Regions from separate parts of the Pseudomonas viridiflava genome, predicted to be linked through region 3. Evidence: predicted binding sites of a transcription regulator. Region 3 holds the regulator's gene; each other region holds the start of a gene.

Region 1 (10,645 bases), 940 kb from region 3:
GTGGGGCAAGATACGGACGCCACCCGCCAAATGCAAAGCATACCCGTCATTGACAGCAGCCTGACGCAATAATCCGGCGTAACCGGTCATTGCCCGCACAATCGCGTCCAAACCCCGCCGGACGGGAGGAGCATCACATAGGCAAGCCGCCGGGTGGTGGGTATACTCGGGCGCAATTAATGCTTTTACAAAGGATTTCGCCATGAAGCGCCTGATCTCTTCGCTTGCTGCGCTCGTCGCGGTGGCTTGTCTTGTTACGGCCTGCGGTCAAAAAGGCCCGTTGTACCTGCCGGATGACACCAAGTCTCCCGATGAACAAGCCAAATCGCACTCGTCGCACAAGCATCTTTAAGGGAATCCCATGGACGCCTTCAACTACCGCGACGGTGAGCTGTTCGCGGAAGGTGTAGCTTTGTCTGCCATTGCCGAACGCTTCGGCACGCCGACGTATGTCTACTCCCGCGCTCACATCGAAGCGCAGTATCGCGCCTATACCGACGCTCTGGACGGCATGCCGCATCTGGTCTGCTTCGCGGTCAAGGCCAACTCCAACCTGGGCGTGCTCAATGTTCTGGCCCGCCTCGGCGCAGGCTTCGACATCGTCTCGCGTGGCGAACTGGAGCGTGTTCTGGCGGCAGGCGGCAAGGCCGAGAAGATCGTGTTTTCCGGCGTGGGCAAGTCCCGTGAAGATATGCGTCGCGCGCTGGAAGTCGGCGTCCACTGTTTCAACGTCGAGTCCACCGACGAGCTCGAGCGTCTGCAGAGCGTTGCGGCCGAGCTCAATGTCCGTGCGCCGATTTCCCTGCGCGTGAACCCGGATGTCGATGCGGGCACTCATCCGTACATTTCCACCGGCCTCAAGGAAAACAAGTTCGGCATCGCCATTGCAGACGCTGAAGACGTTTACGTGCGCGCCTCGCAGTTGCCGAACCTTGAAGTGATCGGCGTCGATTGCCACATCGGCTCACAGCTGACCACGCTCGAGCCTTTCATCGACGCACTGGATCGCCTGCTGGATCTGGTCGATCGTCTGGGCGATTGCGGCATTCATCTGCACCACATCGATCTGGGTGGCGGCGTGGGCGTTCGCTATCGCGATGAAGAGCCACCGCTGGTGGCGGATTACATCAAGGCCGTGCGCGAACGTCTGGCCGGTCGTGATCTGGGCCTGATGTTCGAGCCGGGGCGCTTCATTGTTGCCAACGCAGGCGTGCTGCTGACCCGCGTCGAATACCTCAAGCACACCGAGCACAAGGACTTCGCCATCGTCGATGCAGCCATGAACGACCTGATTCGTCCGGCGCTGTATCAGGCCTGGATGGACGTCACGGCTGTGCGCCCGCGCGACGGCGTTGCACGCCCGTATGACATCGTCGGACCGATCTGCGAAACCGGTGATTTTCTGGCCAAGGGCCGCGAGCTGGTGCTGGCCGAAGCTGATCTGCTGGCCGTACATTCGGCAGGCGCGTATGGTTTCGTCATGAGTTCGAACTACAACACGCGCGGTCGTGCTGCCGAAGTACTGGTGGACGATACGCAGGCCTTTGAAGTGCGTCGTCGCGAAACCGTGGCTGAGCTGTTCGCTGGCGAAAGCCTGCTGCCGGAGTAACCCCATGCTGCTGCGTTTTACCAAAATGCACGGGCTGGGTAACGACTTCATGGTCCTGGACCTGGTGAGTCAGCACGCGCATATTCTGCCCAAGCACGCCAAACAGTGGGGCGACAGGCACACCGGTGTCGGTTTCGATCAGTTGTTGCTGGTCGAGGCGCCGAACAACCCGGACGTGGACTTTCGCTACCGCATCTTCAATTCCGACGGTTCGGAAGTCGAACAGTGCGGCAACGGTGCGCGCTGCTTCGCCCGTTTCGTGCTCGACAAGCGTCTGACGGCCAAGAAGCAGATTCGCGTCGAGACGAAAAGCGGCATCATCGAACTGGATATCCGCAGCGACGGCCAGATCAGCGTCAACATGGGTCCACCACGCCTGATCCCGGACGAGATTCCGTTTCAGGCGCCAGCCCAGGCCACGAGCTACACCCTCGATGTGGACGGACAGAGCGTTGAACTGGCCGCCGTTTCGATGGGCAATCCGCATGCGGTACTGCGGGTGGATGACATCAACAACGCCCCGGTTCACGAGCTGGGCCCGAAGATCGAGCATCACCCGCGCTTTCCGGCACGGGTCAATGTCGGGTTCCTGCACATTGTGGATCGTCAGCGCGCGCAGTTGCGTGTCTGGGAGCGCGGTGCCGGGGAAACACAGGCGTGCGGTACCGGCGCTTGCGCAGCGGCAGTGGCCGCCATCACCCAGGGCTGGATGATGTCGCCATTGCTGATCGACTTGCCCGGCGGGCGGCTGTCCATTGAATGGGCAGGCCCGGGGCATCCTGTGATGATGACTGGCCCGGCCGTCAGGGTTTACGAAGGCCAGGTTCGTCTTTGAGTGAGCATATGTGATGACCGATCAGCCTCCGGCTTCAACCGGCACCCCCAGCGAATCGCCTGCCGATAGCGCAGCGCCAAACCTTGAAGCAGAGGCGGTCATCGCCTTTCTGCTGCAGCATCCGGACTTCTTCGCCGAGCACGACGAGCTGTTGGTGTCGATGCGCATTCCGCACCAGCGTGGCGACACGGTTTCGCTGGTCGAGCGCCAACTCAAGCTGCTGCGCGAGCGCAACATCGAGATGCGCCATCGCCTTTCGCAACTGATGGATGTGGCCCGGGACAACGACCGGCTGTTCGAGAAAACCCGTCGCCTGAATCTGGCGTTGATGGATGCCACCAGCCTGGATGAGATCGTCATCGCCGTGGAAGACAGCCTGCGTCAGGACTTTCAGGTGCCCTACGTCAGCCTGATCCTGTTCAGCGACACCCCCATGCAGGTCGGACGCTGGGTCAGCAGCGCAGAAGCGCAGAAGACCATCGGCGGGCTGATCGGCGACAAGGTCGTGTGTGGCGCTCTGCGTGAGCACGAGCTGGCGTTTCTGTTCGGTGCAGAGCAAGGCAAGGAAGTCGGTTCGACCGCCATTGCAAGCCTGAATCACCTCGGCCTGCATGGCGTGCTGGCCATTGGTAGCCGCGACCCGCAGCATTACAAAAGCTCGGTCGGCACCCTTTTCCTCAGCTACATCGCCGACGTGCTGAGCCGCCTGCTGCCACGCTTTGCACACTCGCTGCGTTCGGTCCGCTAGCCATGGAACAGCATCTGGACGCCTACTGCATGCACCTGCGCAGTGAGCGTCAGGTGTCGCCCCACACGCTGGAAGCCTACCGGCGCGATCTGGACAAGGTGCTGGCGTTCTGCAAGAAAAACCAGCTGCCCAGTTGGACCGCGCTGGACATTCAGCACCTGCGCAGCTTCACGGCCCGCCAGCATCAGCAGGGCCAGTCCTCACGCAGCCTCGCACGCATGCTTTCCGCCGTGCGTGGTTTCTACAAGTACCTGAACCGCGAAGGCGTGTGCCAGCACGATCCGGCAAACGGCCTGTCGCCACCCAAGGGCGAGCGCCGCCTGCCCAAGACGCTGGACACCGACCGAACCTCGCAGCTGCTGGACGGCGCGGTCGAAGATGACTTTCTGGCCCGTCGCGATCAGGCCATTCTGGAACTGCTGTATTCCTCGGGCCTGCGCCTGTCCGAACTGACCGGCCTGAATCTGGATCAGCTGGACCTTCGCGACGGTCTGGTGCAGGTACTGGGCAAGGGCAGCAAGACTCGCGTACTGCCTGTTGGCAGCAAGGCCCGTCAGGCGCTGGAAGCCTGGCTGCCGCTGCGTGCGCTGGCCAATCCGCAGGACGACGCCGTGTTCATCAGCCACAGGGGCACACGTCTGGGGCCTCGTGCAGTGCAAAGCCGGGTCAAGGCCTTCGGCGAGCGTGAGCTGGGGCAGAACCTGCATCCGCACATGCTGCGCCACTCTTTCGCCAGCCATCTGCTTGAATCCTCACAGGACCTGCGTGCCGTGCAGGAGCTGCTGGGCCATGCCGACATCAAGACCACGCAGATATATACCCACCTGGACTTCCAGCACTTGGCTACTGTTTATGACAGCGCTCACCCCCGCGCCAAACGCAAAGGATCTGTAGATGATTAAGCTGGTGACGTTCGACCTCGACGACACACTGTGGGACTGCGCGCCTGCCATTGCTGGCGCCGAAGTGTTATTGCGCGACTGGCTGGCTGAACACGCACCCAGGCTTGGCTCTGTGCCGGTGGAGCACCTGTGGGAAATCCGCTCGCGACTCGTTGAGGCCGATCCGTCGTTCAAGCACAGGATCAGCGCCCTGCGTCGCCGGGTGCTTTTCCATGCACTGGAAGACGCCGGTTATGAAGAGGACGAGGCACAGGATCTGGCCGACCAGAGCTTCGAGGTTTTCCTGAAAGGGCGTCATCAGGTACAGATATTCCCGGACGTGCAGCCGACCCTGGAAATTCTCGCCAAAACCTTCACGCTCGGCGTGATCACCAACGGCAATGCCGATGTGCGCCGACTGGGCCTGGCCGATTACTTTTCCTTTGCGCTGTGCGCAGAAGACCTGGGCATCGGCAAACCGGATCCGGCGCCATTCCTGGAGGCTCTGAGACGCGGCAATGTGGACGCCAGTGTCGCCGTGCATGTCGGCGATCATCCGAGTGACGACATCGCCGGCGCTCAGCGCGCAGGCATGCGGGCGATCTGGTACAACTCGCAAGGCAAGGTCTGGGATGCCGATCGGCTGCCGGACGCGGAAATTCACAACCTGTCTCAATTGCCCGAAGTGCTGGCCCGCTGGGCCTGAAGTCAGGCACCTCTCAAAACGCAGCCAAGAAAAAGCCCGCAGCGACGGCGGGCTTGTTCTCATACGACATCTGCTGCCTTAGATAGGGCGGCTGCCGTATTTATTGTCAGGCTTCTTGGGCGGATCGGCGACCACGTTGGCCTCCACTTCCTGCACCTTGCCACCACGCGCCAGGAATTCTTCCATGGCACGGGCAAGAGCATCACGCTCCTTGTTCTTGGCTTCTACGCTGGGCAGCTCGTCGACCGAAACTGCAGCCTTGGCCTTGCCTTTGGCAGCCGGTGCCGAAGGCTCGGCATCATCCACCTCGGCAACGTCGTCTTCGGGAGCAGCGGCAAGCTCCTCGCCGTCGTCCTCGCCTTCCAGGTCGTCTACCAGATCGTCGTTGTCGTTGTCGTCGTCGCTCATGTTGTACCTCATGACTTGCGAAAGCAGATTAGTTATAGCCCAGCAGCCCCAAGAGTCTAAGGCTGTCGGAAAAAATTCAATAACCACTGACCCCAGCGGTTATATCCATTCACCCTGAAGAGTGGCCAGGACGTTACGAGAACCACCAGCATCTCGATGTTCGCCCAGGTAAACGCCTTGCCAGGTGCCCAGCGCCAGTCGCCCCGCAGTAACCGGCAACAGCAACTGGCAGCCCAGCAGACTGGACTTGAAGTGCGCGGGCAAGTCATCAGGCCCTTCATCGTTATGTTCATGTCCGGCCACGCCCTGGGGCACCAGCCGGTTGAAAAAACGTTCGAAGTCACGACGTACTGCCGGATCGGCATTCTCGTTGACGGTCAACGAGGCCGAGGTATGTTGCAGCCACAAGTGCAGCAGACCGACTCGACAATCCCGCAGCTGAGGCAAGCCTGCCAGTATCTCGTCAGTGACCAGATGGAACCCGCGAGGCCTGGCCCGCAAGGTAATTCCGGATTGATGCCACATACCGTTCTCCGCACCTTCGGCGCGCATTCTAACTCGCCTGAGAAAAAAGCAAAGCGCGCAATAAACCGGCTTCCCTGCACGTTAACGAAGACTGTCGTGACAACGTTACAAGCGCTGCGTCATGTTGCCGAAATCATTGACGCGGGCACATCAATGACAGCAGAAATCCGCGGTTTATCCGCAAACGTCAGACAAAAAAATGCCCGGCAAAACCGGGCATTCTTTTTTCAGCGCAGCGGCTTTTACAAGTTGTAGCCACGCTCGTTGTGTTGCGCAAGGTCCAGACCGACAGACTCTTCTTCTTCGGTGACACGCAGGCCCATGACCGCGTCCAGCACCTTGAGGATGATGAAGGTCACGATGGCCGTGTACACGACCGTGAACGCGACGCCTTTGAACTGAATCCAGACCTGAGAGCCGATGTCGGTCACAGTGCCGAAGCCGCCCAGCGCAGGTGCTGCGAAGACGCCGGTCAGAATTGCGCCGACGATACCGCCGATACCGTGCACGCCGAATGCGTCCAGGGAGTCGTCGTAGCCCAGCTTGCGTTTCAGGCTGGTGGCGCAGAAGAAGCAGATCACGCCTGCTGCCAGACCGATGATCAGAGCACCCATCGGGCCGACGGTACCGGCTGCTGGCGTAATAGCCACCAGACCTGCAACCACACCCGAGGCGATGCCCAGAGCGCTTGGCTTGCCGTGGGTCAGCCACTCGGCGAACATCCAGCCCAGTGCAGCAGCGGCGGTCGCGATCTGAGTGACCAGCATGGCCATGCCAGCAGTGCCGTTGGCGGCTGCAGCAGAACCTGCGTTGAAGCCGAACCAGCCTACCCACAGCATCGCGGCACCGATCAGGGTGTAACCCAGATTGTGCGGAGCCATCGGGGTGGTCGGGAAGCCTTTACGCTTGCCCAGTACCAGACAGGCGACCAGACCGGCTACACCGGCGTTGATATGCACAACGGTGCCGCCAGCGAAGTCCAGAACGCCCCAGTCCCACATCAGGCCACCGACGCCGCCCCAGACCATGTGGGCGATTGGCGCGTAGACCAGCGTGAACCAGATACCCATGAAGATCAGCATCGCGGAGAACTTCATGCGTTCTGCGAAGGCGCCGACGATCAGGGCAGGCGTGATGATTGCAAAGGTCATCTGGAAGGTGACGAACACCGCCTCAGGGAACAATGCCGCAGCGCCGGTAATGCTCGATGGCGTGATACCCGCCAGGAACGCTTTACCCATGCCGCCGAAGAAGGAATTGAAGTTGACGACGCCAGCTTCCATACCGGTGGTGTCAAACGCGATGCTGTAGCCGTAAACGACCCACAGGATGCTGATCAGGCCGGTGATGGCAAAACACTGCATCATCACGGACAGGATGTTTTTCGAGCGAACCATGCCGCCGTAGAACAGCGCGAGGCCGGGAATGGTCATGAACAGGACCAGCGCGGTGGCCGTCAACATCCAGGCTGTGTCGCCGGAATTGAGCACGGGCTCGGCCACTGGATCAGCCGCCAGGGCCAGGCCAGGTACTGCAAGGGACAACAGGGCTCCTAGCCCTGCGAATTGACGCAGAGTCATATTGTTTTCTCCTGGGGCGTTGGGGTTTGGCGGCTTAAATTGCGTCGGTATCGGTTTCGCCGGTACGGATGCGAATGGCCTGTTCCAGATTGACCACGAAAATCTTGCCGTCACCGATCTTGCCGGTGTTGGCGGCCTTGGTTATGGCTTCAATGACGCGATCCAGATCCTTGTCATCGATGGCAACATCGATCTTCACTTTTGGAAGGAAGTCGACAACGTATTCAGCACCGCGGTACAACTCAGTGTGACCCTTCTGACGCCCGAAGCCTTTGACTTCAGTGACGGTGATGCCCTGCACGCCGATTTCCGACAACGACTCGCGGACGTCATCCAGTTTGAACGGCTTGATGATGGCAGTGACTAGCTTCATGAAAACTTTCTCCCGAATTGGTGGACTTGCCCCAGGAAAACAAACCCGACTCAAGTCTAAGCGCAGTGTCTGGCTTTGTAACGCGTCGGTCGCCTGATCAGGCCAGACCAACGCCAGAAAACCGCTTCTGACGAAACACTTCCCCGCTCCGCCTGCCGCACTGCATTCGTCACAGCGACTGCATCAGTGCATGGGTCACAAGCCACTAAGCAGAAAGCTTGCCATCTCGTGAATATTCATCAAATACAGGTCGTTGGGCCGCATTAAGGCCGCCAAGGCCCGGCACAGCCAATGAGAACGCACAAACCTGGTGCATACGTGCACGCACGCCTGCTCCATAAGCGCGCACTGCCGCCCCTGTGAAATGACTATAGGCACTGCGTGCTACACTGCCGTGCATCTGATTCAGGAAAACCATCATGCTCGCGCCCAAAGCTTTCCTCGACGCCCTCAGCGGCCACGCCTCGCGCCTTTTCAACGGCGAAACCCCCGTGCCCCGCAGCGAATTCGAAACCCAGTTCAAGGCCCTGCTGCAAAGCGGCTTCAGCAAACTGGATCTGGTCAGCCGCGAAGAGTTCGACAGCCAGATGGCCGTCCTCGCCCGCACCCGCGCCCGCCTGGAAGCGCTGGAGGCCAAGATGGCCGAGCTTGAAGAGAAAATGGGGCCGGGTGAGAAGGCTGAGTGACTCATCAGCCTCAGACAGGTGCTGGCTGATCGCCAAACTGCCGCGCCTGCCTTATATCGCGTGAGGGCGGCGCCCCGAAACGCCGGGCGTACTCGCGACTGAACTGCGACACACTTTCATAGCCGACCCGCAATCCTGCCGTATTCGCGTCCAGCCGCTCGGTTAGCATCAGACTGCGGGCGGCATGCAGGCGCAGCGTCTTCTGATACTGCAACGGGCTGGTACCGGTGAGCTGCCGAAAATTGTGGTGCAGGGTCGAACTGGCCATACCTGCCATCCCGGCAAGCTCGGCAATTCGCAAGGGCTCGGCGTAGTTTCGCTTGAGCCAGTCGATGGCTCGCACAATACCTCGCGAACGATACCCTTCTCTGACGATCCAGCGCAGCCAGTAGCCTGCATCGCTGAGCAGCAGCCGAAGACAGACTTCTCGCTTGACCAGATCCGCCATGAGTGCAATTTCCTGCGGCCTATCCAGCAAGGCGACAAGGCGACCGAACACATCGATCAGCTCGTCCGTTGCTTCTCCCGCAGCGTAACAACGGGTCGGAATAGTGCTGTCGACTTCCGGCACGCTTTGAACGATGTCGTGGAGCAACGCCATATCGAGCTTCAAGACGATCGAGAGATAGGGACGCTCGGCGCTGGCGCGTATCACCTTGGCCGTGGTGGGAATATCAATGGATGTCACGAAAAAGCTGCCCGGCTCGGACACCACTTCCTCGGTCCCGAAAACCGTGTGCTTGGTGCCCTGAACGATCAACGCCACACAGGGTTCGTAGACGCAATAATCCGGCAGCCCCGGCGCGTCCATTCGGTAGAAAGTCAGCCCCTTGATCACGCTGGGACAGACTTCTTTACCCGTGGTTATCACAGTCAGCCGCTCAGTGAGTCGCCTCAGCCCCTCGCCTTTCCGATCAAGACCGGATGCAGAAAACGTCAAGGATGGATTCATGAAGACGACTCTGCGAAGAGGAAAGTCGCAGTGTGCGCAGAACACGCCATCCGCTCAAGTGCCCCGGCAGGATTGTGCAAAAAGACAGTCGGATTGTGATCACGTTGCCCAAAAGCTCTCGTCTATCTTGAGGTTCCTGGTTGTTCCCAAAGACCCTCAAGCAAGGAGCCTGCAATGGATCGACGCGACTTTCTCAGGCTTTCGGCGAGCAGTGCGCTGGCAGCGACAATCCTGCCGATGACTGCCAGTGCCCAGACATTGAGCAGTGCACCACCATCCGGCGAACGCGGCAGCGTAATGCCGACCAAGGGGAAAGTGACGCGTTCGACCCTTCCAATAAACCCGTCTCAGCATAACCTTCGCTACATGACACCTTACCGCCTCGGCATGGGCGGCACGCAGATCGGCAATATCTTCGCCCCCATCAGCGATGAACAGGCCGCAGCCGTTTTGCAGTCCGCCTGGGATTCGGGGGTGCGCCTGTTTGATACATCACCTTTTTACGGCTTCGGTCTTAGCGAATATCGCCTTGGACGTTTCCTGCACAACCGAAACCCCGACGATTACGTGATCTCCACCAAAGTCGGGCGGGTGCTCAAGGCTGCAGGGAAGCCGGTGGGCGATAGTTCGATCTGGACCTCTCCGGCGCCTTTTGAGTACCGCTATGACTACACCGCCGAAGGCGCAAGACGCTCGGTAGAGGACAGCCTGCAACGGCTCGGACTCGCACGGCTGGACGTGGTTTACATTCATGACCTGTCGCCGGACAACACCGAACTGCAAGGCGGCTGGGAAGCGGCCTACGAGATTGCTCGCACCGGCGCCATGCGCGAGCTGGAGAAGATGCGCGACGAGGGCCTGATCAAAGCGTGGGGCTTTGGCATCAACCGCCCCGATGCCGTCGTCCGCGCTGTGGAAAGCGACGATCCGACGCCGGACATCGTCCTGCTGGCGTGCCAGTACTCAATCATCGATCACGATCAGGCGCTCGAACGAACGCTGCCCGCCCTGGCAAAAAAAGGCACCAGCGTAGTGGTTGGCACACCGCTCAATGACGGTTTCCTCGGCGGCGGCAAGCGCTTCAACTTCTCACCTGATTTGCCACGCTTTGCCGTGGAACGCCGCGCCAAACTCGCAGCCATCGCTGCACGTCATGGTATCGACATGCGCACCGCCGCCCTGCAGTTTGCTGCCGCCCACCCACTGGTTTCAGCCATCGTGCCAGGCTCACGCGTACCGGGACAAATCGCCAGCAATGCCCAGTCCATGAAAGTGGCTATCCCGGGCGACTTCTGGGCAGAGGCCAAGCGTGAACGGCTGATCGCTGAACACGCCCCGGTTC
Region 2 (10,645 bases), 1.2 Mb from region 3:
ACAAACGCCACTATCAATACACTTTGATTAAAGCAGAATGACATTGTTTTGATGCCTTTGTATGACGAGGTCAATACTGAACGAAACCGAATATTAATATTGGTTCATGTGTATTTTGAAAAAAAACAGGCAGTTGCTTAACGGTAGGGAATATTTAATTTACTTTCGCATCTGTCTCTGAGAGGATCCTTTTCGTCGTGCAGAACACGACGCCTCTCGAGAGGGCGATTCATGTGCAATAGGCCAGCTTGCAATAAAGTGGCTTATTGAAATCAACTGATGAGTGCCCAAGTGCCTCCCATCATTTTTCTGTTGTTTCGGCCTTTCGTTAATGGATGAATGCCGTGATTGCAGAGTTTCAGAACGCACTTCAGCGATGTAATAAGTTTGCATGCTGCCTTGTCTTCATCTATGCGCCGGACGTGTCTGGCGTCAATAAAGGACATCAACATGAGTAACGTCACTTACAAGCCTACCGTGTGGACCCGGGCCGATGCGCTCAAGGTCAACGAAAACGACCCTACCACCACCCAGCCGCTGGTCAGTCCCGACTTTCCGGTGATGAGTGATACGGTTTTCATCTGGGACACCATGCCACTGCGCGAGCTCGATGGCACGGTGGTGTCCGTCAACGGCTGGTCAGTGATCCTGACACTCACGGCTGACCGGCATCCGAACGATCCCCAGTATCTGGGACCCAACGGCCGCTATGACATCAAGCGTGACTGGGAAGATCGTCATGGTCGTGCCCGCATGTGCTACTGGTATTCCCGAACCGGCAAGGACTGGATCTTCGGTGGGCGCGTCATGGCCGAAGGCGTATCGCCGACGACTCGCGAATGGGCCGGTACGCCGATCCTGCTCAACGACAAGGGCGACATCGATCTTTATTACACCTGTGTGACGCCGGGCGCTGCCATTGCCAAAGTACGTGGCCGTGTCGTGACGTCTGACAGCGGTGTAATATTGACCGACTTTACTGAAGTCAAAACATTGTTCGAAGCCGACGGCACTTATTATCAAACCGAAGCCCAGAACTCTACGTGGAACTTTCGTGATCCCAGTCCGTTTATTGATCCCCGTGATGGCAAGTTGTACATGGTGTTCGAAGGTAATGTGGCCGGCGAGCGCGGTTCACATACAGTAGGGCCGACAGAACTGGGGCATGTACCGCCGGGTCACGAGGATGTGGGCGGTGCCAGATTTCAGGTGGGCTGTATTGGCCTGGCGGTTGCAAAGGATCTCAATGGCGACGAGTGGGAAATCCTTCCGCCGCTTGTTACTGCGGTGGGTGTAAATGATCAGACCGAACGTCCGCACTATGTATTTCAGGACAATAAGTATTACTTGTTCACTATCAGTCACAAGTTTACGTATGCCGATGGTATAACCGGCCCTGATGGCGTTTACGGGTTTGTCAGTGAACAGCTGTTCGGCCCATACCAGCCCATGAATGCGTCAGGCCTGGTGCTCGGGAATCCGCCTTCGCAGCCTTTCCAGACCTATTCGCACTGCGTGATGCCCAACGGCCTGGTGACGTCGTTCATCGACAGCGTGCCGACCACCGGACAGGATTTCCGCATCGGTGGCACCGAGGCGCCTACCGTGAAGATCCTGCTGCAGGGCGACCGCTCGTTCGTGCAGGAATCGTATGACTATGGCTACATACCGCCGATGAAGAATGTGGTGCTGACTCAATAGTCAGACTCACAGCGGCTTTGGGCGGCCTGCCACAGTCCCGGTCGTAAACAGGACTGTGGGAGGCGCCACCACGTCTTCGACGTAGCGCTGTCGCGCAGCAAACTTGGTGGGAGCGGACTTGTCCGCGAATGCAGTGTTTCAGCCACCGCATATGCGTGGGATGTACCGGCCTTTTCGCGGACAAGTCCGCTCCCACGACGTCCGGTGTTTGCCGCGCGGCAGTGTTACATCGAAGACCTGGTGGCGCCTCCCACACGTGGTGTTTCGTCAGTAACTCTCCCGATCTACCTGTTCAACCCAGCATTTCACTCATCGAGATGATCTGCTCGGCCACCTGAATCAGCTTCTGCTGGCGGCTCATTGCCTGGCGCCGCATCAGGGTATAGGCCTCTTCCTCGTTACAGTCCTTCATTTTCATCAACAGTCCTTTCGCCAGTTCGATGCGTTTGCGTTCTGCCAGTTGCTGGTCGCGGGCGTGGAGTTGCGCGCGCAGGGCCTGGTCGCTCTCGAAACGGGCCATGGCCACGTCGAGGATGGGCTGCAGGCGTTGGGCCTGAATGCCTTCGACGATATAGGCGCTGACGCCGGACTTGATCGCCTGACGCATCACGCCAGGGTCGTGCTCATCGGTGAACATCACGATCGGGCGGGGCTGGTCGCGGCTGACCAGGACCACTTGCTCCATGACGTCACGACCGGGCGATTCGGTGTCGATGAGGATCACGTCGGGGCGCACCGCGTCTACGCGTGCGGGCAGGTCGATGATGAAACCGGATTCGTCGATTACCTCGAAGCCTGCCTCGATCAGGGCGGTTCTCAGGCGACCGACTTTCTTTGGCGTGTCATTGATCAGCAGGATACGCAGCATGGTCACGTTCTCCTTCAACGACGGGCGGCGACGGGCACGTTATCGGCCCAGGCGTTGATCTTGAAACTGCGCGCATAGGCCGCCGGATCACTGCCGTCCCAAACCCTGCCATCGATCAACTGACTGCTGCGCAACGTAGCGCTCGGTACCTTGATGCCCAGTGCCTCGGCGGCCTGTCGATACAGTTCCAGCTGCTGGACACGCTCGGCAACGGCCAGATAATCCGGGTCTTCACGCAACAGCCCCCAGCGGCGGAACTGGGTCATGAACCACATCCCGTCCGACAGCCATGGGTAATTGACTTGTCCCTGACCATGAAAACTGACGGCGTGGTGGTCTTCCCAGTGATTGCCGAGGCCGTCGCTGTACCGGCCCAGCAGGCGCGGCTCGATGCAGTCCAGCGGTGTGTCCAGATACTCGGCACCGCTGAGCAGTTGTGCGGTGCTGCGTCGATTATGCTCGCTCTCCTCGATGAAACGACTCGCTTCCAGCACGGCCATGACCAGCGCTCTGGCGGTATTGGGGTTCTGCTCGACGAATTCGCGGGTGCAACCCAGGACCTTGCCCGGATGGTCGGGCCAGATGGTCTGGCTGGTGGCCATGCTGAAGCCCAGTTGTTGACTGACTGCACTGGCGGCCCAGGGCTCTCCGACGCAGAAACCGTCGATACGGCCGGCCTGCAGATGCTGAACCATCTGCGGCGGCGGCACGACCACACTGTTCACGTCGTCCAGCGGATGAATGCCCTGGCTGGCGAGCCAGTAATAAAGCCACATGGCATGGTTGCCGGTGGGAAAGGTCTGGGCAAACGTCAGTTTCGGACCGCTTTGGTGCACGCGTTTGTCCAGTGCCTCAGGAGTGATCACGCCACTCTCCTGTAGGCCGCGCGACAGGTTGATGCATTGGCCGTTCTGGTTCAGCCCCATCAGAATTGCCATGTCCCTGGCCGGACCGCCGCTGATGCCCAGTTCGACGGCGTAGATCATCCCGTAGAGACTGTGTGCCGCCTGCAACTGGCCACTGACCAGCTTGTCTCGCAGGCCGGCCCAGGAGGTCTGGCGCTTGAGGTTGAGGGTCAGGCCGTAAGGCTGGGCAAAGCCCTGGGTCGCTGCAACCACCAGCGAGGCGCAGTCGGTCAGGGCCATGAAACCCACATCCAGGCTGTTCATCTCGGGCGCATCGCTGCCGTTGACCCAGTCCAGCGCATTGCTTGTTCGTACGTTCATGGCACTTGCTTCATAAAGGACATCCAGAAAAAAGGCGTCGTCCAGCCCCTGCAAGGTGCAAGTGCCGGAACGACGCCGTTGTCCGGGCAGCGCTCCGTCGTTGGAGCGCGTGCCGATAACGGTTTCAAGCAAGGCATATGCCAGCGCTCGGCGGTTCAGGGTAACAAGTTTTTTGCATGCCTCGCGTGCAGGGCCTTCACGCGGCTATAATCGCGCCCCTGAATTCAGCTTCTCACGAGCCTCGCCCGCCCATGTATAACCTGGCCCGCCAGTTACTGTTCAAGCTTTCCCCGGAAACCTCCCATGACCTGTCGCTGGACCTGATCGGTGCCGGTGGGCGTCTGGGCCTCAACGGCCTGTTGAGCAAGGCCCCGGCCAGAGTGCCGGTCACCGTCATGGGGCTGGAGTTTCCCAATCCTGTGGGTCTGGCGGCCGGTCTGGACAAGAACGGCTCGGCCATCGACGGCTTCGCGCAACTGGGCTTTGGCTTCGTCGAGATCGGTACCGTCACGCCGCGTCCGCAGCCGGGCAACCCCAAGCCACGGATTTTCCGTCTGCCCCACGCCGAAGCCATCATCAACCGCATGGGCTTCAACAACCTGGGTGTCGACAATCTGGTCAGCCGTGTGCAGGCCGCGAAGTACAAAGGCATTCTGGGCATCAACATCGGCAAGAATTTCGACACGCCGGTCGAGCGTGCCGTGGACGACTACCTGATCTGTCTGGACAAGGTCTACGCCCACGCCAGCTATGTGACCGTCAACGTCAGCTCGCCCAATACACCGGGCCTGCGCAGCCTGCAATTCGGTGATTCGCTCAAGCAACTGCTCGAGGCCCTGAGTCTGCGTCAGCAGGAACTCACGCAGCGTCATGGCAAGCGTGTGCCACTGGCCATCAAGATCGCCCCGGACATGACCGATGAAGAAACCGTACTGGTCGCCGCCGCGCTGATCGAATCCGGCATGGACGCGGTTATCGCCACCAACACCACCCTCAGCCGCGAAGGCGTCGAAGGTCTGCCACATGCGGACGAGGCGGGTGGACTGTCGGGCGCACCGGTTCGCGAGAAGAGCACTCACACGGTGAAGATACTGGCGGGCGAGTTGGCAGGGTGCATGCCGATCATCGCTGCGGGTGGTATCACCGAAGGGCGTCACGCGGCCGAAAAAATGGCGGCGGGTGCGAGTCTGGTGCAGATCTACTCGGGCTTCATCTACAAGGGGCCGGCACTGATTCGCGAATCGGTGGATGCGATCGCGGCAATGCCGCGTCAGCAGGTCTGAATCGCAGGCAAAAAAAGGGGCTCTTGAAGAGCCCCTGGGCTTTTGGCCCGCCGCCCGGATAGGACGTGCATGGTATGGGTGTAGATGATCAGTCAATAAAGCTTTGATGGACTGGTCGGGGCCTGTGTCTCCATAGGCGCGTTATCCGACCGCGTGAAGTTCGTTGAGTCTGTGGATTCCCGCAGTGCCGGTCATACCGTCCCAATTGTCGCCGCGTCCTTCTCGCCATCCATTGATCCATGCCTGGCGTACTGACGGTAGAGTAAAAGGGCAAAGCTCACGGGATTTACCATGAACGCCGTACTGATATCCGCGTAAAAATGCTCTTTCCAACGGATCACGCTTAAGTCTTCTCATAGGGTATTGCCCTCGTCTGTTGACTGTTATATCCCTGAGACCTCATGGTGAGGTCGGGCAGAAAGGTCTGCCGTTGGTGCCCGCTGCCGGCGTCGCGGGCCTTGGTGTCAGAACCGTTGCGGTAATGACCTGAGGTGATTTCTAACCAAAGCTTCGGACCCTGTGAATGATCGTTTTGTCATAAGCACGTCACATTTAGGTCTGTCGGGCGATAAGGAAGGTCGGGTTTCAACACCGTTTTTTGGCGCAAGCCTTTTGACGCGGGCGTTTCAGACCGGATTGAGAGCGCGTCTCAGACGCGGATGATGGCTGAATGCTTTAAGCGTCTATTCGACGAAGGGTCGAGATGTGACTTTTTGTTGCCCACTTCGTCGGGTTGAATAGCCGCTCTTCATATAGCAAAGCTATGTTGAGAGCGTGATGGATTGAAAACTGCCGCATTTACGCTGCCCTGGTCTCAAGGCAGGTTTCATGCGGCGGATCGGCACATTCAACGTGCCACGCAGGCGTTCTCCAAGAAAGGCGCCTGTTTAAAATCTGGTCGGGCAATGCGTTGCCCGCCGCTGACGGCTCAGGCCCTGGAATACACATGTCGGATCGCTACGAACTTTTCCTCACTTGCCCAAAAGGCCTCGAAGGACTGCTGGCCGAAGAGGCCACGGCCCTCGGTCTCGAGGATACCCGCGAACACACCTCGGCCATTCGCGGTTCGGCCGACATGGAAACCGCCTACCGGCTGTGCCTGTGGTCCCGCCTCGCCAACCGCGTGCTGCTGGTGCTCAAGCGCTTCCCGATGAAGGACGCCGAAGACCTGTATCACGGCGTGCTCGACGTTGAATGGCACGACCATCTCGAATCGGATGGCACCATCGCCGTTGAATTCAGCGGTCACGGGTCAGGCATCGACAACACCCACTTCGGCGCGCTTAAGGTCAAGGATGCAATCGTCGACAAATTGCGCACGCCGGACGGCGAGCGTCCTTCGGTAGACAAGATCAACCCCGACCTGCGCGTGCATCTGCGTCTGGACCGTGGCGAGGCGATTCTGTCCCTGGACCTGTCCGGTCACAGTCTGCACCAGCGTGGCTATCGCCTGCAGCAGGGCGCTGCGCCCCTGAAGGAAAACCTCGCCGCCGCCATTCTGGTGCGTGCCGGCTGGCCGCGTATCGCTGCCGAAGGTGGTGCGCTGGCTGACCCGATGTGTGGTGTGGGTACCTTCCTGGTCGAAGCCGGCCTGATTGCCGCCGACATTGCGCCGAACATCAAGCGTGAGCGCTGGGGCTTCTCCGCCTGGCTGGGTCACGTTCCGGCCCTGTGGCGCAAGCTGCACGACGAGGCGTTGGCACGTGCCAAGGCAGGCCTTGCCAAACCGCCGCTGTGGATCCGCGGCTATGAAGCCGACCCACGTCTGATTCAGCCCGCGCGCAACAACATCGAGCGCGCAGGACTGAGCGACTGGATCAAGGTCTACCAGGGTGAAGTCGCCACGTTCGAGCCGCGTCCGGATCAGAACCAGAAAGGTCTTGTCATCTGCAACCCGCCATACGGCGAGCGTCTGGGTGACGAAGCCAGCCTGCTGTATCTCTACCAGAACCTGGGTGAGCGCCTGCGCCAGTCGTGCCTGAACTGGGAAGCGGCGGTATTCACTGGCGCGCCTGATCTGGGCAAGCGCATGGGCATTCGCAGTCACAAACAGTATTCGTTCTGGAACGGCGCGCTGCCCTGCAAGCTGTTGCTGATCAAGGTGTTGCCGGATCAGTTCGTCACCGGCGAGCGTCGTACCCCCGAACAACGTCAGATCGAGCGCGAAACGCCCGTCGAGACCGAAGTCGAAGTTGAAAGAAAATTCAACAAGAACGGCAATCCGATCAAGCCCGCTCCTGTGGTGGTCGAACAGCCACGCTTGAGCGAAGGCGGGCAAATGTTCGCCAACCGCCTGCAAAAGAACCTCAAGCTGATGGGCAAGTGGGTACGCCGTGAAGGCATCGATTGCTATCGCGTGTACGACGCCGACATGCCCGAGTATTCGATGGCCATCGACCTGTACCACGACTGGGTCCATGTGCAGGAATACGCCGCGCCCAAATCCATCGACCCGGAGAAGGCTTCGGCACGTCTGTTCGATGCGCTGGCGGCCATTCCGCAGGCGCTGAACATTGACAAGAGCCGCGTGGTGATCAAGCGTCGCGAGCGTCAGAGCGGCACCCGCCAGTACGAGCGTCAGAGTGCGCAGGGTCAGTTCCTGGAGGTGAAGGAAGGTGGCGTCAAGCTGCTGGTCAACCTGACCGATTACCTGGACACCGGTCTGTTCCTCGACCATCGCCCGATGCGCATGCGTATCCAGCGTGAGGCGGCCGGCAAGCGCTTCCTCAACCTGTTTGCCTACACCGCGACCGCCAGCGTTCATGCGGCCAAGGGCGGTGCGCGCAGCACCACCAGCGTCGACCTGTCGCGTACCTATCTGGACTGGGCACGCCGCAACCTGTCGCTGAACGGTTTCTCGGACAAGAACCGTCTGGAGCAGAGCGATGTCACGGTCTGGCTGCAGGCTTGCCGCGAAGAGTACGACCTGATCTTCATCGATCCGCCGACCTTCTCCAACTCAAAGCGCATGGAAGGGGTGTTCGACGTACAGCGCGATCAGGTCGAGCTGATCGATCTGGCCATGGCGCGTCTGGCACCGGGCGGCGTGCTGTATTTCTCCAACAACTTCCGCAAGTTCGTGCTCGATGAAAACCTCGGCCAGCGCTATGCCGTTGAGGAGATTACCCAGCAGACCATCGACCAGGATTTTGCCCGCAACAGCAAGATTCACCGGGCCTGGAAGATCACCGCACGGGCCTGATGCCGGGTCTGATGAACGAATCTGTGCGCGACTTGCGCAGGTTCGTTCATCATCCACTAGGCAAATTACTGGCGAATAGCTATAACCAATGCACAGCCAGCGTGGCGCAACACCCTGTTGGCGTCATGAGTTGTGTCTATGGCGGCGAAACGGTACAGGCTCAGAGTACTGGGCTTCATCAGTGAACAGGTTTCAGCGTGGCTGGTAGCGGTTCTGACGATGCTGGTCGGTGCGGCGCTGACGGTCATGCTGGCGCTGGCTGACCATGATGCCTATCAATATCAGTTGCGCCAGCGTTTCGATATTCTGGCCAGCGAGCGTTTCAGTCGCATTCAGGAACGTCTGGATCGTCAGGTCAGCAGGCTGGATACGGTTCGCCGCTTCTTTCTTTTTTCCCATGACATTACCCGCGAAGAATACGAAGGCTTCGTAGGTCCGTTGCTGATCGGCACCCAGGCTTATGGCTGGAACCCGAGAGTGACCCGGGCCGGGCGGGCCGCATTCGAGGCGGAGGTGCGCAAGGGTGGGCTCAAGGATTTTGCGATCCGCCAACTCGATGAGCACGGCAAACTGAGCGTGGCGGGCGTGCGCGACGAATATTTTCCTGTCCTCTATCTGAATTCGATCAGTGCGTTGCCGGTGCCTTTGGGCTTCGATATCTACTCTGAACCGATCCGTCATTTGGCCCTGGACAAGGCGCGGCTGCTGGACCGCATCACGGCGACGCCCCGGATACAGCTGTTGGGCCTGGACCCTGCCAACACACGCGGCGTGTTGCTGATGGCGCCCGTGTTCTCAAGCGTCAGTGCGCCGGGTGAAACGCCCGAGTTGAGAGGTGTGCTCACGGCAGTCATCGGTCTCTCGCAACTGATGAGTGTGGGGGCGGCAGAACGCGACACCCTGGCGGTCACACTCACTGACCTGAACGCGCAGCCCGAACCTGATCCCGTGTATCTGTCTCCAGCCAAAGCGGCCACGAATGAGCTGTACCAGAGCACACTGCTGGGACTGGGGGATCGCGATTATCTGCTTGAGGTTCGTCCCACCGAGCTGTTTCAGTCAAATAATCGGGAAACGTCCAGCAATGTTCTTTGGTTCGGCGGGCTGTTGAGTCTGATGCTCAGTGCCTTGCTTTACAGCCTCATCAGCCAGCGCCAGCGTGCGCTTGTACGTGTCGAGCAGCGCACCCGAGAGTTGCGCGTGCGCGAGAAGCAATTGAACGTGGCCAACGGTCAGTTGCGCAACATTCTGAATGCGGCGACCGAAGTCGCAATTATTGCGACCGACCTCAATGGTGTGATCAACACGTTCAACGTCGGTGCGCAGCGCATGCTTGGTTATTCCGATGAGGAAGTCCTGGGGCGGTTCGGGCTCAAGGATTTCCAGCACTCTGAGCCATCAGATCCCAGTGACGTCAGCGAAGTCCGCATGTTGCAGGACATGCTTGGCGCTGCCATTCAGGAAGGCAGTCATCCGGCCCGCGAGTTGACCTTTCAGCGACGCGACGGCAGCACGCTGGTCGTCAACATGCTCGTCACGGCCGTGCGCGACGATCAGGGGCAGTGGATCGGCTGTCTGGCGGTGTGCACCGACATGACCGAACATCGACGCGTGCATGATGCGCTGGAGGCTCAGGGGCAATTGCTCGAAAAGCTCGGCTCGCAGGTACCGGGAGGGATCTATCAGTACCAGCTGGATGCTGATGGCAGCTCACGGTTCAGGTATGTCAGCGTTGGCATGTGCGAGTTGTTCGAGCTCGATGAAGTGCACGTGCTGATCGATGCGGAGGTGCTGCTGCAACGTATTCATCCCATGGACCTGGCCCGAATCAGAAACTCGATCATTCCCAGTGCGCAGCAACTGACGCCGTGGCGTGAAGAGTACCGGGTTCAATTACCGAACAAGGGGCTGCGCTGGTTGCGCGCGGCCTCGACGCCCGAGCAACTGGCTGATGGTGCCGTGCTGTGGCATGGATTCGTTTCGGACATCTCCGATCTGAAACGGGTCGAGCAGGAGCTGCGTGAACTGTCGGTCACCGATGTGCTGACCGGTGCTTTCAACCGTCGATACTTTCAGGATCGGCTGCAGGCCGAGCTCAAGCGTATCGACCGGCATGGCGGCCATCTGTCGATCATCATGCTCGACATCGATCACTTCAAGCGCATTAACGACCGGTTCGGGCACGGTGTCGGGGATCAGGTGCTAAAAGCCATCTCGCAACGCATCACGCATCGGCTGCGCACGGATGACGTGTTCTGTCGGTTGGGGGGCGAAGAGTTCATGGTGCTGTGCCCCGGTACTCAGGGCGCCCAGGCTTATCAGTTGGCGCTTGGTCTTCGCGAAGAGCTGAACAGGGCGGGCATCG
Region 3 (10,645 bases):
GATACAGCCTCCCTCCTCAGCCGCCAACCCCCAAAGGGAGACAAGCCGTCCAGGCGGGCCGAACGAGCGGCGGACTATACCATCGCAGCGACACGCCACCCAAGAAGAGAACCAGTAGGTTCAGATATTCACCGGATAACCATTAAGCGCCCCATCAGCAGCGCCGTTTGCAGTGCAACCTGCACCGCCCAGCTACAGACCCTCCAAAGCGTAGGAAATTCGTTTATAAAAAACACAACGACGATCAGACGTGAGGGAATCGTACATTACCGCTATAATCGCCGCCTTTCAGCAGGCCGACCATTTCAAGTTATGAACCAATCCAGTGACCTGATTCAATCCGCGCAGCGCACCATCCGCCTCGAGATCGAAGCCGTAGAAGGCTTGCTGGGCCGTCTTGATGCCGATTTCGTGCGTGCGTGCGAGATGATCCTGGCCAGCAAGGGACGTGTCGTCGTGGTCGGAATGGGCAAGTCCGGACACATCGGCAACAAGATCGCCGCGACGCTGGCGAGCACCGGCACCACGTCCTTTTTCGTTCATCCGGCCGAAGCGAGCCATGGCGACATGGGCATGATCACCCGTGACGACATCATTCTTGCGCTGTCCAACTCTGGCACTACCAACGAAATCGTCACCCTGCTGCCTCTGATCAAACGACTGGGCATCAGGATGATCAGCCTGACCGGCAACCCCGAGTCGACCCTGGCCAAGGCCGCAGACGTCAATCTGAACGTGCAGGTCGAGCATGAAGCCTGCCCGTTGAATCTGGCGCCAACCTCATCGACTACCGCTACGCTGGTGATGGGTGATGCGCTGGCCGTTGCACTGCTTGAAGCCCGGGGCTTCACAGCCGAAGACTTTGCCTTCTCCCATCCGGGAGGTGCGCTGGGACGACGCCTGCTGCTCAAGGTCGAACACGTCATGCATTCCGGCGACGCCCTGCCGGTGGTTCAACGCGGCACGTTGTTACGCGATGCGCTGCTGGAAATGACGCGCAAGGGCCTGGGCATGACTGCAATTCTGGAAGCCGATGGCACACTGGCCGGAATATTCACCGACGGCGATCTGCGTCGCACACTGGATCGCCCGGTCGACATCCGTGAAACAACCATCGATGAAGTCATGACGGTTCATGGCAAGACGGCCCATGCAGACATGCTGGCCGCCGAAGCCCTGAAAATCATGGAAGACTACAAGATCGGCGCGCTGATCGTGGTTGATGCGAACGACCGACCGACGGGTGCGTTCAACCTGCAGGATCTACTGCGCGCGGGAGTGATGTAAATGCAGACTCAGGCAGCGAACAGCGAACTGATGCAACGCGGCAAAACCATCAAACTGGCGATTTTCGACGTCGATGGCGTACTGACCGATGGCCGGCTGTACTTCCTGGAAGACGGCAGCGAATTCAAGACATTCAACACACTCGACGGCCAAGGCATCAAAATGCTGATAGCCTCAGGAGTGACCACTGCCATTATCAGCGGCAGAAAGACACCTGTGGTCGAGCGCCGGGCAAAAAACCTCGGCATCGAACACCTTTATCAGGGTCGTGAAGACAAGCTGGTGGTGCTGGACCAACTGCTGGCCGAATTGAACCTGAGTTACGAACAGGTCGCCTATCTGGGCGATGATCTGCCAGACTTGCCGGTCATACGACGCGTCGGTCTGGGCATGGCGGTTGCCAATGCGGCCGGCTTTGTCCGCCAACACGCTCATGGCGTTACGCAGGCGCGCGGTGGCGAAGGTGCTGCACGCGAATTCTGCGAACTGATCCTGAGCGCGCAGGGCAACCTTGAAGCGGCCCACTCCGCCTATCTATAGAAGCCATTTATGTTCAGCAAGAAAATTCGAAAGCTGGTGTTTTTCGGGGTGCTGGTACTGCTGTTCGGTGCCGTAGGCTACTGGAACATCAACCCGGAAAGCTTCATGGACCAGCCGGTGAGCTCGGTCGACGAGAACGTCATTGACTACTATGCGGTCAATACGCACACCCATCAGTACCTGCCCGACGGTGGCCTTCAGTACGAAATGACGGCTGACAAGGTCGAGCACATCAAGGCCACTGACGTGACCCTGCTGACCACCCCCGACCTGCAGATGTACCGCGGCACCGAGTTCCCCTGGCATGTGCAGAGCAAACAGGGCGAGGTCTCCCCGGGAGGCGAACAGGTAGAATTGATCGACTCGGTTCGCGTTGCGCGCACTGACGAAAAACAACGTACGACTATCATCACCAGTAGTCGCATGACCGTATTCCCACAGAAGCAATATGCGCAGACCGACCAAGACGTTAGAATCGACGCCGCGGGCGGTGTCACTACGGCCAAGGGAATGAAAGCATATTTGAAAGACAGCAGGATGGACCTGCTGTCCAACGTCAGAGGACAGTATGAGGCTCGTTAAAACTCTTCCTTTTTTGCTCGGCCTGGGCGCAGCACTGGGAAGCGCGAGCGCCTGGTCCCTGCCAACCGACCGTGATCAGCCAATCCACATCCAGTCCGACGATGCGCAGCTTGATGACAAGAAAGGCGTGGCCACCTACAAGGGCAACGTCATCATCACGCAGGGTTCGATGAAGATCACAGGCAACACCGTGACCATCACACGCAACGCTCAGGGCGAAGTGGATATCTTCACGTCTGTCGGCAACCTGGCCTACTACGAGCAGAAGCCGTCGGTGGACAAGCCGATCGTGCAGGCATACGCCGTCACCATTCAGTATTACGCCGCTCAGGACCGTATCGTCCTGATCGACAAGGCCAAGGTCGTCAACGACGGCAACACGTCCGAAGGCGAGAAGATCGTCTATGACACGGTCAGGCAGGTCGTCAGTGCGGGCCGTGCCAATGGTGGCGCGAAAGTGACCACGCCACGTCCACGGATCGACATGGTCATTCAGCCTAAAAAGAAAACCGATCAACCGCAGAAGGCCCAGTAATGGCGACGCTTAAAGCCCAGCATCTGGCTAAAAGCTACAAAAGCCGTCAGGTCGTGCGCGATGTGAGCATTTCCATCGACAGCGGCCAGATTGTCGGTCTGCTGGGCCCCAACGGCGCCGGCAAGACCACCTGCTTCTACATGATTGTCGGGCTGGTACAGGCCGATCAGGGCCGCGTGCTGATCGATGATCTGGACGTCAGCCATCAGCCCATGCACGGCCGCGCCCGTGCAGGTATCGGCTACCTGCCGCAGGAAGCCTCGATCTTCCGCAAGCTGTCGGTCTCCGACAACATCATGGCGATCCTCGAGACCCGCAAGGAACTCGATGCCGCTGCGCGACGCAAGGAACTGGAAAGCCTCCTGCAGGAGTTCCACATCACGCACATTCGCGACAACCTCGGGATGAGCCTCTCGGGTGGCGAACGTCGCCGTGTCGAGATCGCACGCGCGCTGGCGACAGCCCCAAAGTTCATCCTTCTGGACGAACCCTTCGCGGGCGTAGACCCTATTTCAGTCGGCGACATCAAGCAGATCATTCACCACCTCAAGGCCAAGGGCATTGGCGTGCTGATCACGGACCACAACGTTCGCGAGACGCTGGATATCTGTGAAACAGCCTATATCGTCAACGACGGGCAATTGATCGCAGAAGGCGACTCGCAAACCATTCTGGCCAACCAGCTGGTTAAAGAAGTCTATCTGGGTCACGAATTCCGCCTGTAAAAGCCGCATTCGAAAAAGCCGCATCCGGCCTGTCAAGGCCTCCAATACCGGTGCGGCTTGTTGACAACGTATTATTTCTAGTAACGCTCTAGGCAAACGCTCTGCTTTCAGGCATATAATTTGCTTAAGTTGGCGTTTCGGCGCCTGTAGTGGATGGCGCGAGAGCGCCGGCGAATAAGGTGTTTAGCCCCTGCCATGAAACCATCGCTAGTCTTGAGAATGGGCCAGCAGCTGACGATGACACCGCAGCTGCAACAGGCGATCCGCTTACTTCAGCTATCCACACTGGACCTCCAGCAGGAGATCCAGGAGGCGCTGGAATCAAACCCTATGCTGGAACGCCAGGAGGAAGGCGACGACTTCGACAACTCCGACCCGATGGCGGACAACATCGAACAAAAGCCCAACCCCGATGTTCAGGAACCGACCTATCAGGAATCTGCACCTACCGTAGACAACCTTGAAGAAGGTGAATGGAACGAACGCATTCCCAATGAGCTGCCCGTCGACACGGCCTGGGAAGACATCTACCAGACCAGCGCCAGCAGCCTGCCCAGCAATGACGATGATGAATGGGATTTCACCACCCGCACATCCGTTGGCGAAAGCCTGCAAAGCCATCTGCTCTGGCAGCTCAACGTCGCCCCGATGTCCGACAAGGACCGCCTGGTCGCCGTCACGCTGATCGACTGCATCAACAATCAGGGTTATCTCGACGAGACCCTTGAAGAGATTCTCGAATCCTTCGATCCCGAGCTGGATATCGAACTCGATGAGATCGAAGCCGTTCTGCACCGCATACAGCAATTCGAACCGGCCGGTATCGGCGCTCGCACCCTGAGCGAATGCCTGCTGCTGCAACTGCGTCAGCTGCCGGCAAAAACGCCCTGGCTGAGCGAAGCGCAGCGTCTGGTCACCGATTACATCGACCTGCTGGGCAGCCGTGACTACGCCCAGCTCATGCGCCGCATGAAGATCAAGGAAGACGAACTTCGTCAGGTCATCGAACTGGTGCAGAGTCTGAATCCGCGCCCTGGTTCACAGATCGAGTCCACCGAAGCCGAGTACGTCATTCCCGATGTCATCGTGCGCAAGGACAACGAACGCTGGCTGGTGGAGCTGAACCAGGAATCGGTGCCGCGCCTGCGGGTCAATCCGCAATATGCAGGCTTCGTGCGCCGCGCAGACACCAGCGCCGACAACACCTTCATGCGCAATCAGTTGCAGGAAGCCCGCTGGTTCATCAAGAGCCTGCAGAGCCGCAACGAGACGCTGATGAAGGTCGCCACCCAGATCGTCGAGCATCAGCGCGGCTTTCTGGAGTACGGCGATGAGGCCATGAAGCCGCTGGTACTGCACGACATCGCCGAAGCGGTGGGCATGCATGAATCAACGATTTCCCGGGTGACCACGCAGAAGTTCATGCACACGCCACGCGGCATTTACGAGCTGAAATACTTCTTCTCCAGCCATGTCAGCACCTCGGAAGGCGGCGAGTGCTCATCCACGGCAATTCGCGCGATCATCAAAAAACTGGTCGCGGCGGAAAATCAGAAAAAGCCGTTGAGTGATAGCAAGATCGCTGGTTTACTGGAGGCACAAGGCATTCAAGTAGCCCGTCGCACAGTTGCCAAATACCGCGAATCTCTTGGGATTGCACCCTCCAGCGAGCGCAAGCGACTGATGTGATGCAGGCCGAGCCACAGCGTTCCAGTGGCAGGCACCACGCCTGCCTCTTTATGCACTGGCAAAGGAGAAGCTGTATGCAAGTCAACATCAGTGGACACCAACTGGAAGTGACCAAGCCACTTCGTGAATACGTTGAGCTCAAGCTCAAGAAACTCGAAGGGCATTTTGACAAGATTACAAACGTGCAGGTCACGATGGCGGTCGAGAAGCTGAAACAGAAGATCGAAGCCACGCTGCATATCCACGGTGGAGAGGTAGTTGCCAATGCTGAACATGACGACATGTACGCGGCCATCGACCTGCTCACTGACAAGCTCGACAGACAATTGCTCAAGCATAAGGAAAAGCAGCAAAGCATCCTCAAGGGTGCAAACGCTCGCTGACGCTCACCACACATGATCCGACTTGAAGAAATCCTGACCCCCGGCCGTTCCGAAGTGAACGTGCCGGGCGGCAGCAAGAAAAGCGTACTCGAACATATTGCCCGACTGATCGGCCGCGAAGTACCGGGGCTTGATTGGGAAACAGTATTCAAAGCGCTCGTTGCCCGTGAAAAACTGGGATCTACCGGTTTCGGCAATGGCATTGCCATCCCTCACTGCCGTCTTGCCACCTGTGGCGAACCTGTCAGTGCCGTCATTCATCTCAACGATTCCGTGGACTTCGATGCCATCGACGGCGCGCCTGTCGACCTGCTGTTCGTGCTGCTGGTGCCAGAGGCCGCCACAGACAAACACCTGGAGTTGCTGCGCCAGATCGCAAGCATGCTCGACTCCAAGGATGTCCGGACACGACTGCGCAGCGCCAAGACCAATGAAGCGCTCTATCAAGTGGTGCTAGACGTGCAGAACGGCAACTGAACATGCGCATGATCATCGTGAGTGGCCGCTCCGGCTCGGGCAAAAGCACGGCGCTCGATGTACTGGAAGACAGCGGCTTCTACTGCGTCGACAACCTGCCTGCCGGATTGCTTCCGGAGCTCGCCGAACGCGCCTTGATCAATACCGAACTGGCCGAACCGCTGTTGGCCGTTTCCATCGATGCCCGCAACCTGCCCAGTCACCTGACCCGCTTCCCGGCCATGCTCGACGAGGTCCGTGGGCGCAATATCCAGTGCGATGTGCTGTATCTGGATGCCGACGAAGCCACCCTGCTCAAGCGCTTTTCCGAGACCCGCCGCCGCCATCCGCTGAGTACATCGGACCGTTCGCTGGCCGAGGCAATACGTGACGAGAGTACGCTGCTCGGGCCGATCATCGATCTGGCCGATCTCAAGATCAACACGACCCACCTTAATCTCTACCAGCTGCGCGATACGCTCAAGCTGCGCCTGCTGAACAAGCCGGAGCCAGGCACCGCTTTCCTGATCGAGTCGTTCGGCTTCAAGCGCGGCATGCCGGTCGATGCAGATCTGGTCTTTGATGTGCGCTGTCTGCCCAATCCGTACTGGAAACCCGAGCTGCGCGATCATTCGGGACTTGAGCAACCTGTTATCGATTATCTGGCGGTGCAGCCCGACGTTGAAGAAATGTTCCAGGACATCTCTTCCTACCTCGCCAAATGGCTGCCCCGCTTCGCCGCAAGCAATCGCTCCTATGTGACCATTGCCATTGGCTGCACAGGCGGGCATCACCGGTCTGTCTATCTGACGGAGCGACTGGGTCAGGTCCTGCAACCATTACTCAAGAACGTTCAGGTTCGCCACCGCGACCTCAGCTGAAAGGAACACCTTCGCGATGCCCGCTCGTCAAATCACCATCATCAACAAACTGGGCCTGCATGCCCGCGCAGCCGCCAAGTTCGTAGGCGTCGCCGGCAAACACCCTTGCCAGATACGGGTTGGCCGCTCGCCCGAGAGCATGGTCGACGGAAAAAGCATCATGGCCGTGATGATGCTGGCGGCTGGCAAGGGCACCGAGATCCATCTGTCGACTGAAGGCGAAGGCGAGCAGGAAGCACTGGATGGCCTGGTCGAGTTGATCAACAACAAGTTCGACGAAGGCGAGTAAACGAACGCTCTGCACGGCGCTGATCGTTCATCGTTATACGCAAGTTCGCCTCAACACTGATCGTGCCCATCGCTCCGCGTGGGCATGCCTCCCGTGACGCTCCGCGTCACAAATGGCACAGATTGCGGACTCAGTGAGCCGAGCGCATGGCTCAGGTCACCTTTGCGCCCTTACGGCGCGCTACTTTGAGGGACCAAAGTAGCCAAAGTCCTTCGCTCCGGTTCCGGCCCCGGCTTCGCCGCGGTTCCTTCGTCCTGACACTGATTCGGGGGTCGCTGCAAATGGGCCATCCATGGCCCAGTGCAGCTCAATCGGCATCCATGCCGATTGCCCCCCGAATCAGCGCCAGGACTCAGCCTTCACCCACGTCGCAATCGGCGGTGTCCGCACTATCGCGTAAAAAAGCACGGCAGTGCTGCTGTATCGCTGGATAGCCAGATGACTTGTGTATAACGATGAGCGCTGATCGTCAGACCAGCGCTGTATCCAGCACCATCATCAGACAGAACCCTGCAATCAAGCCCAGGCTGGCGATTTTGTTGTGTCCGTTCAGACGCGATTCCGGGATGATTTCGTGGGTCACCACCAGCAGCATGGCTCCCGCTGCCAGTGCCAGACCAAACGGCAACAAGGGTTCGGCAATCGCCACCAGCCAAGCGCCCAGCAGCGCGAACAGCGGCTCGACCAGCCCGGACGCCGCACCGATCAGAAACGCCCTTATCCGAGACATCCCCGCCCCCGCCAGCACCATGGCAATCACCAGCCCCTCGGGCACATCCTGCAAGGCAATGCCGATGGCCAGACTGTCGGCTTCCGACAACCCCCCGCCTGCGGACACACCAATTGCCATGCCCTCTGGAATGTTATGCGCCACGATGGCGATCACGAACAGCCAGATGCGCGGTGCAATTGCCGGGTGATCCTGAATGCCTCCCGACTGCGCACCCTGGGATACGCTGTAATCCACCGCGAACAGGCCAAGGGCACCCAGAACGAGTCCAAGGCTGATCAGGCCGCCAGCGCCCCACGGTGTAAACCCAAGGCCTTCGGCAGCGGCAAGGCCCGGCACGATCAGCGAGAACGCCGTCGCAGCCAGCATCACCCCGGCACCGAAACCCAGCAGACCGTCCGACACCATGATCGGCATCTTGCGGATCACCAACACCGGCACGGCGCCCAGTGCCGTGCCCAGAGCGCAGATAGCGCCACCTTCCAGAGCACGTAACAGGCGCGGCTCAAGGTTCAGCCAGGCCAGCCCTTGAGCCACCAGTAACGCCATACCCGCCAAAAGCAGCACGGTGCCTACTGCAAAACGAAACAACCGGACACTGCTGACAGCGAGTATTTCAGAACGCATAAACGGCCCTGGTTCGTGTTGAGAGAAATCAGGCCAGTGCGGCCTGATAACGTCGGGACACCTCGTCCCAGTTGACGACGTTGTAGAACGCATTGATGTATTCGGGACGACGGTTCTGGTAGCGCAGGTAATAGGCGTGCTCCCACACATCGAGACCGAGAATCGGCGTATTGCCGTTCATCAACGGGCTGTCCTGATTACCACTGCTCTCCACCACGAGTTTCTTGTCTGGCGTCACGCTCAGCCAGGCCCAGCCGCTGCCGAAACGGGTCAGCGCCGCTTTGGTAAAAGCTTCCTTGAAGCTGTCGAAGCCGCCCAACTGGGCGTCGATCGCTTGAGCCACCTCCCCTTTTGGCAGACCGCCACCGTCAGGCACCATGACTTCCCAGAACAACGAATGGTTGGCATGACCGCCGCCCTGATTGATCACCGCTGGACGCAGGTTTTCAGGCAGCTGCTTGACGCTGGCGACCAGCTTTTCGATGGGCCACTCGGCGTATTCGGTGCCCTCGACCGCAGCATTGAGGTTGTTGATGTACGTCTGATGGTGCTTGGTGTAATGGATCTCCATGGTTTGCGCATCAATGTGCGGCTCCAGGGCATCGTAGGCGTAAGGCAGTTCGGGAAGGGTGTAAGGCATTTCAATGTGCTCCGTAGAAAAGACCGGGGTTGGCCGCTGAATCGTGCTGCAACGAGGAGCGAGTGTGTTCACTGCTGCTGTTGAGAAGTCGATGCGTGCGCGGGTATTCGCCGTGTTCACTGATGAAACCCAACAGTTCGACGTAGGTTTTACTGCTGTGCCGCAACGCAGCCTGGCGCAGCGCAGGCTGCAGGCGCTGGTCCTGCATGGTTCGCAGCAGATGCTGGTGGATCGCGCAGAGGTATTCGGCGCTCTCCTCCGGCTGGCCCAGACTCAAATGCAGATCGGCCAGGTTGTGATGGGAAATGACACAGGCCGCGACGGCCTCGTCGGCATCCGGCCAGCGCTCGAACAGCACCTGTGCCAGCGCCAGCGCCTGGAGGTACAGCTCACGGGCCTCGACCCATTCGCCGAGATTGAAACAGCGATTGGCCAGTTCAATGGTGCGTTTCCAATACTGCATGACCTACCTCCAGGTGCGTTGGCCGGACCGAATCAGATGCCGCCGGCGGTGAGTTTTTCGGGGTTGAGCAACACTTCCAGCTGGTCGCGTTGCAGATCGGTGTGTTCCAGCGCAACGTCGATCACCGGACGACCTTCCTGATAGGCTTTTTTGGCGATTTCAGCGGCCTTCTGGTATCCGATGATCGGATTGAGCGCCGTGACCAGAATCGGATTGCGCGACAGCGCTTCCTTGAGCTTGGTCTCGTTGACCTTGAAGCTGGCAATCGCCTTGTCCGCCAGCAACCTGCTGGAATTGGCCAGCAATTCAATGCTGCTGAGCAGGTTCTGGGCGATGATCGGCAGCATCACATTGAGTTCGAAGTTGCCGGACTGACCCGCCACCGTGATGGTGGCGTCGTTGCCGATGACCTGCGCGGCCACCATCGCCGTGGCTTCCGGGATCACCGGATTGACCTTGCCCGGCATGATCGAGGAGCCCGGTTGCAGCGCTTCAAGCTCGATTTCACCCAGACCTGCCAAGGGGCCGGAATTCATCCAGCGCAGATCGTTGGCAATCTTCATCAGCGAAACGGCCGTTGCCTTGAGCTGGCCCGAGACGGCAACAGCGGTGTCCTGTGAGCCGATCAACGCGAACAGGTCCTTGCCCTGCGTGAACGTGACGCCACTCAGTGTGCTGAGATGTGCGCTGAAACGGGCCGCAAACTCGGGATGCGCATTGATCCCGGTGCCGACTGCCGTACCGCCCTGCGCCAGAGAATGCAGGCTGGGTTGCAGGCCTTGAAGATGTTCGATGTTGGCGCGGATCTGCTGCGACCA

Evidence for each region. The regulator sigma-54, encoded in region 3, starts transcription at its own class of promoters, with help from an activator protein. The targets are predictions, from matches to a motif close to ANTGGCATNNANNTTGCTNT.
Region 1: glnK (P-II family nitrogen regulator) is a predicted target of sigma-54. The motif match lies at 7,872-7,891, and genes of this name have one in related genera.
Region 2: CFBP1590_RS10590 (CmpA/NrtA family ABC transporter substrate-binding protein) is a predicted target of sigma-54. The motif match lies at 3,921-3,940, and genes of this name have one in related genera.

Annotation. Positions count from the first base shown of each region.
Region 1 is NZ_LT855380.1:167,447-178,091, reverse strand. It holds gene lptM (LPS translocon maturation chaperone LptM) at 203-352, shown strand; gene lysA (diaminopimelate decarboxylase) at 362-1,609, shown strand; gene dapF (diaminopimelate epimerase) at 1,614-2,444, shown strand; gene CFBP1590_RS00865 (DUF484 family protein) at 2,458-3,192, shown strand; gene xerC (tyrosine recombinase XerC) at 3,195-4,094, shown strand; gene CFBP1590_RS00855 (HAD family hydrolase) at 4,087-4,779, shown strand; gene sutA (dormancy-specific transcriptional regulator SutA) at 4,858-5,187, opposite strand; gene CFBP1590_RS00845 (secondary thiamine-phosphate synthase enzyme YjbQ) at 5,287-5,712, opposite strand; gene CFBP1590_RS00835 (ammonium transporter) at 5,955-7,292, opposite strand; gene glnK (P-II family nitrogen regulator) at 7,327-7,665, opposite strand; gene CFBP1590_RS00820 (accessory factor UbiK family protein) at 8,085-8,351, shown strand; gene CFBP1590_RS00815 (AraC family transcriptional regulator) at 8,362-9,303, opposite strand; gene CFBP1590_RS00810 (aldo/keto reductase) at 9,670-10,645, shown strand, end outside.
Region 2 is NZ_LT855380.1:2,294,172-2,304,816, forward strand. It holds gene CFBP1590_RS10580 (glycoside hydrolase family 68 protein) at 451-1,701, shown strand; gene CFBP1590_RS10585 (ANTAR domain-containing response regulator) at 1,994-2,569, opposite strand; gene CFBP1590_RS10590 (CmpA/NrtA family ABC transporter substrate-binding protein) at 2,584-3,795, opposite strand; gene CFBP1590_RS10595 (quinone-dependent dihydroorotate dehydrogenase) at 4,047-5,078, shown strand; gene rmf (BatR family protein) at 5,220-5,435, opposite strand; gene rlmKL (bifunctional 23S rRNA (guanine(2069)-N(7))-methyltransferase RlmK/23S rRNA (guanine(2445)-N(2))-methyltransferase RlmL) at 6,025-8,280, shown strand; gene CFBP1590_RS28400 (peptidase inhibitor family I36 protein) at 8,369-8,488, shown strand; gene CFBP1590_RS10610 (sensor domain-containing diguanylate cyclase) at 8,500-10,645, shown strand, end outside.
Region 3 is NZ_LT855380.1:1,111,513-1,122,157, reverse strand. It holds gene CFBP1590_RS05390 (KpsF/GutQ family sugar-phosphate isomerase) at 313-1,287, shown strand; gene CFBP1590_RS05385 (KdsC family phosphatase) at 1,288-1,827, shown strand; gene lptC (LPS export ABC transporter periplasmic protein LptC) at 1,837-2,409, shown strand; gene lptA (lipopolysaccharide transport periplasmic protein LptA) at 2,396-2,944, shown strand; gene lptB (LPS export ABC transporter ATP-binding protein) at 2,944-3,669, shown strand; gene CFBP1590_RS05365 (RNA polymerase factor sigma-54) at 3,865-5,358, shown strand; gene hpf (ribosome hibernation-promoting factor, HPF/YfiA family) at 5,433-5,741, shown strand; gene ptsN (PTS IIA-like nitrogen regulatory protein PtsN) at 5,754-6,218, shown strand; gene rapZ (RNase adapter RapZ) at 6,221-7,078, shown strand; gene CFBP1590_RS05345 (HPr family phosphocarrier protein) at 7,095-7,367, shown strand; gene CFBP1590_RS05340 (ZIP family metal transporter) at 7,837-8,724, opposite strand; gene CFBP1590_RS05335 (superoxide dismutase) at 8,753-9,364, opposite strand; gene CFBP1590_RS05330 (DUF2753 family protein) at 9,366-9,827, opposite strand; gene CFBP1590_RS05325 (class II fumarate hydratase) at 9,860-10,645, opposite strand, start outside.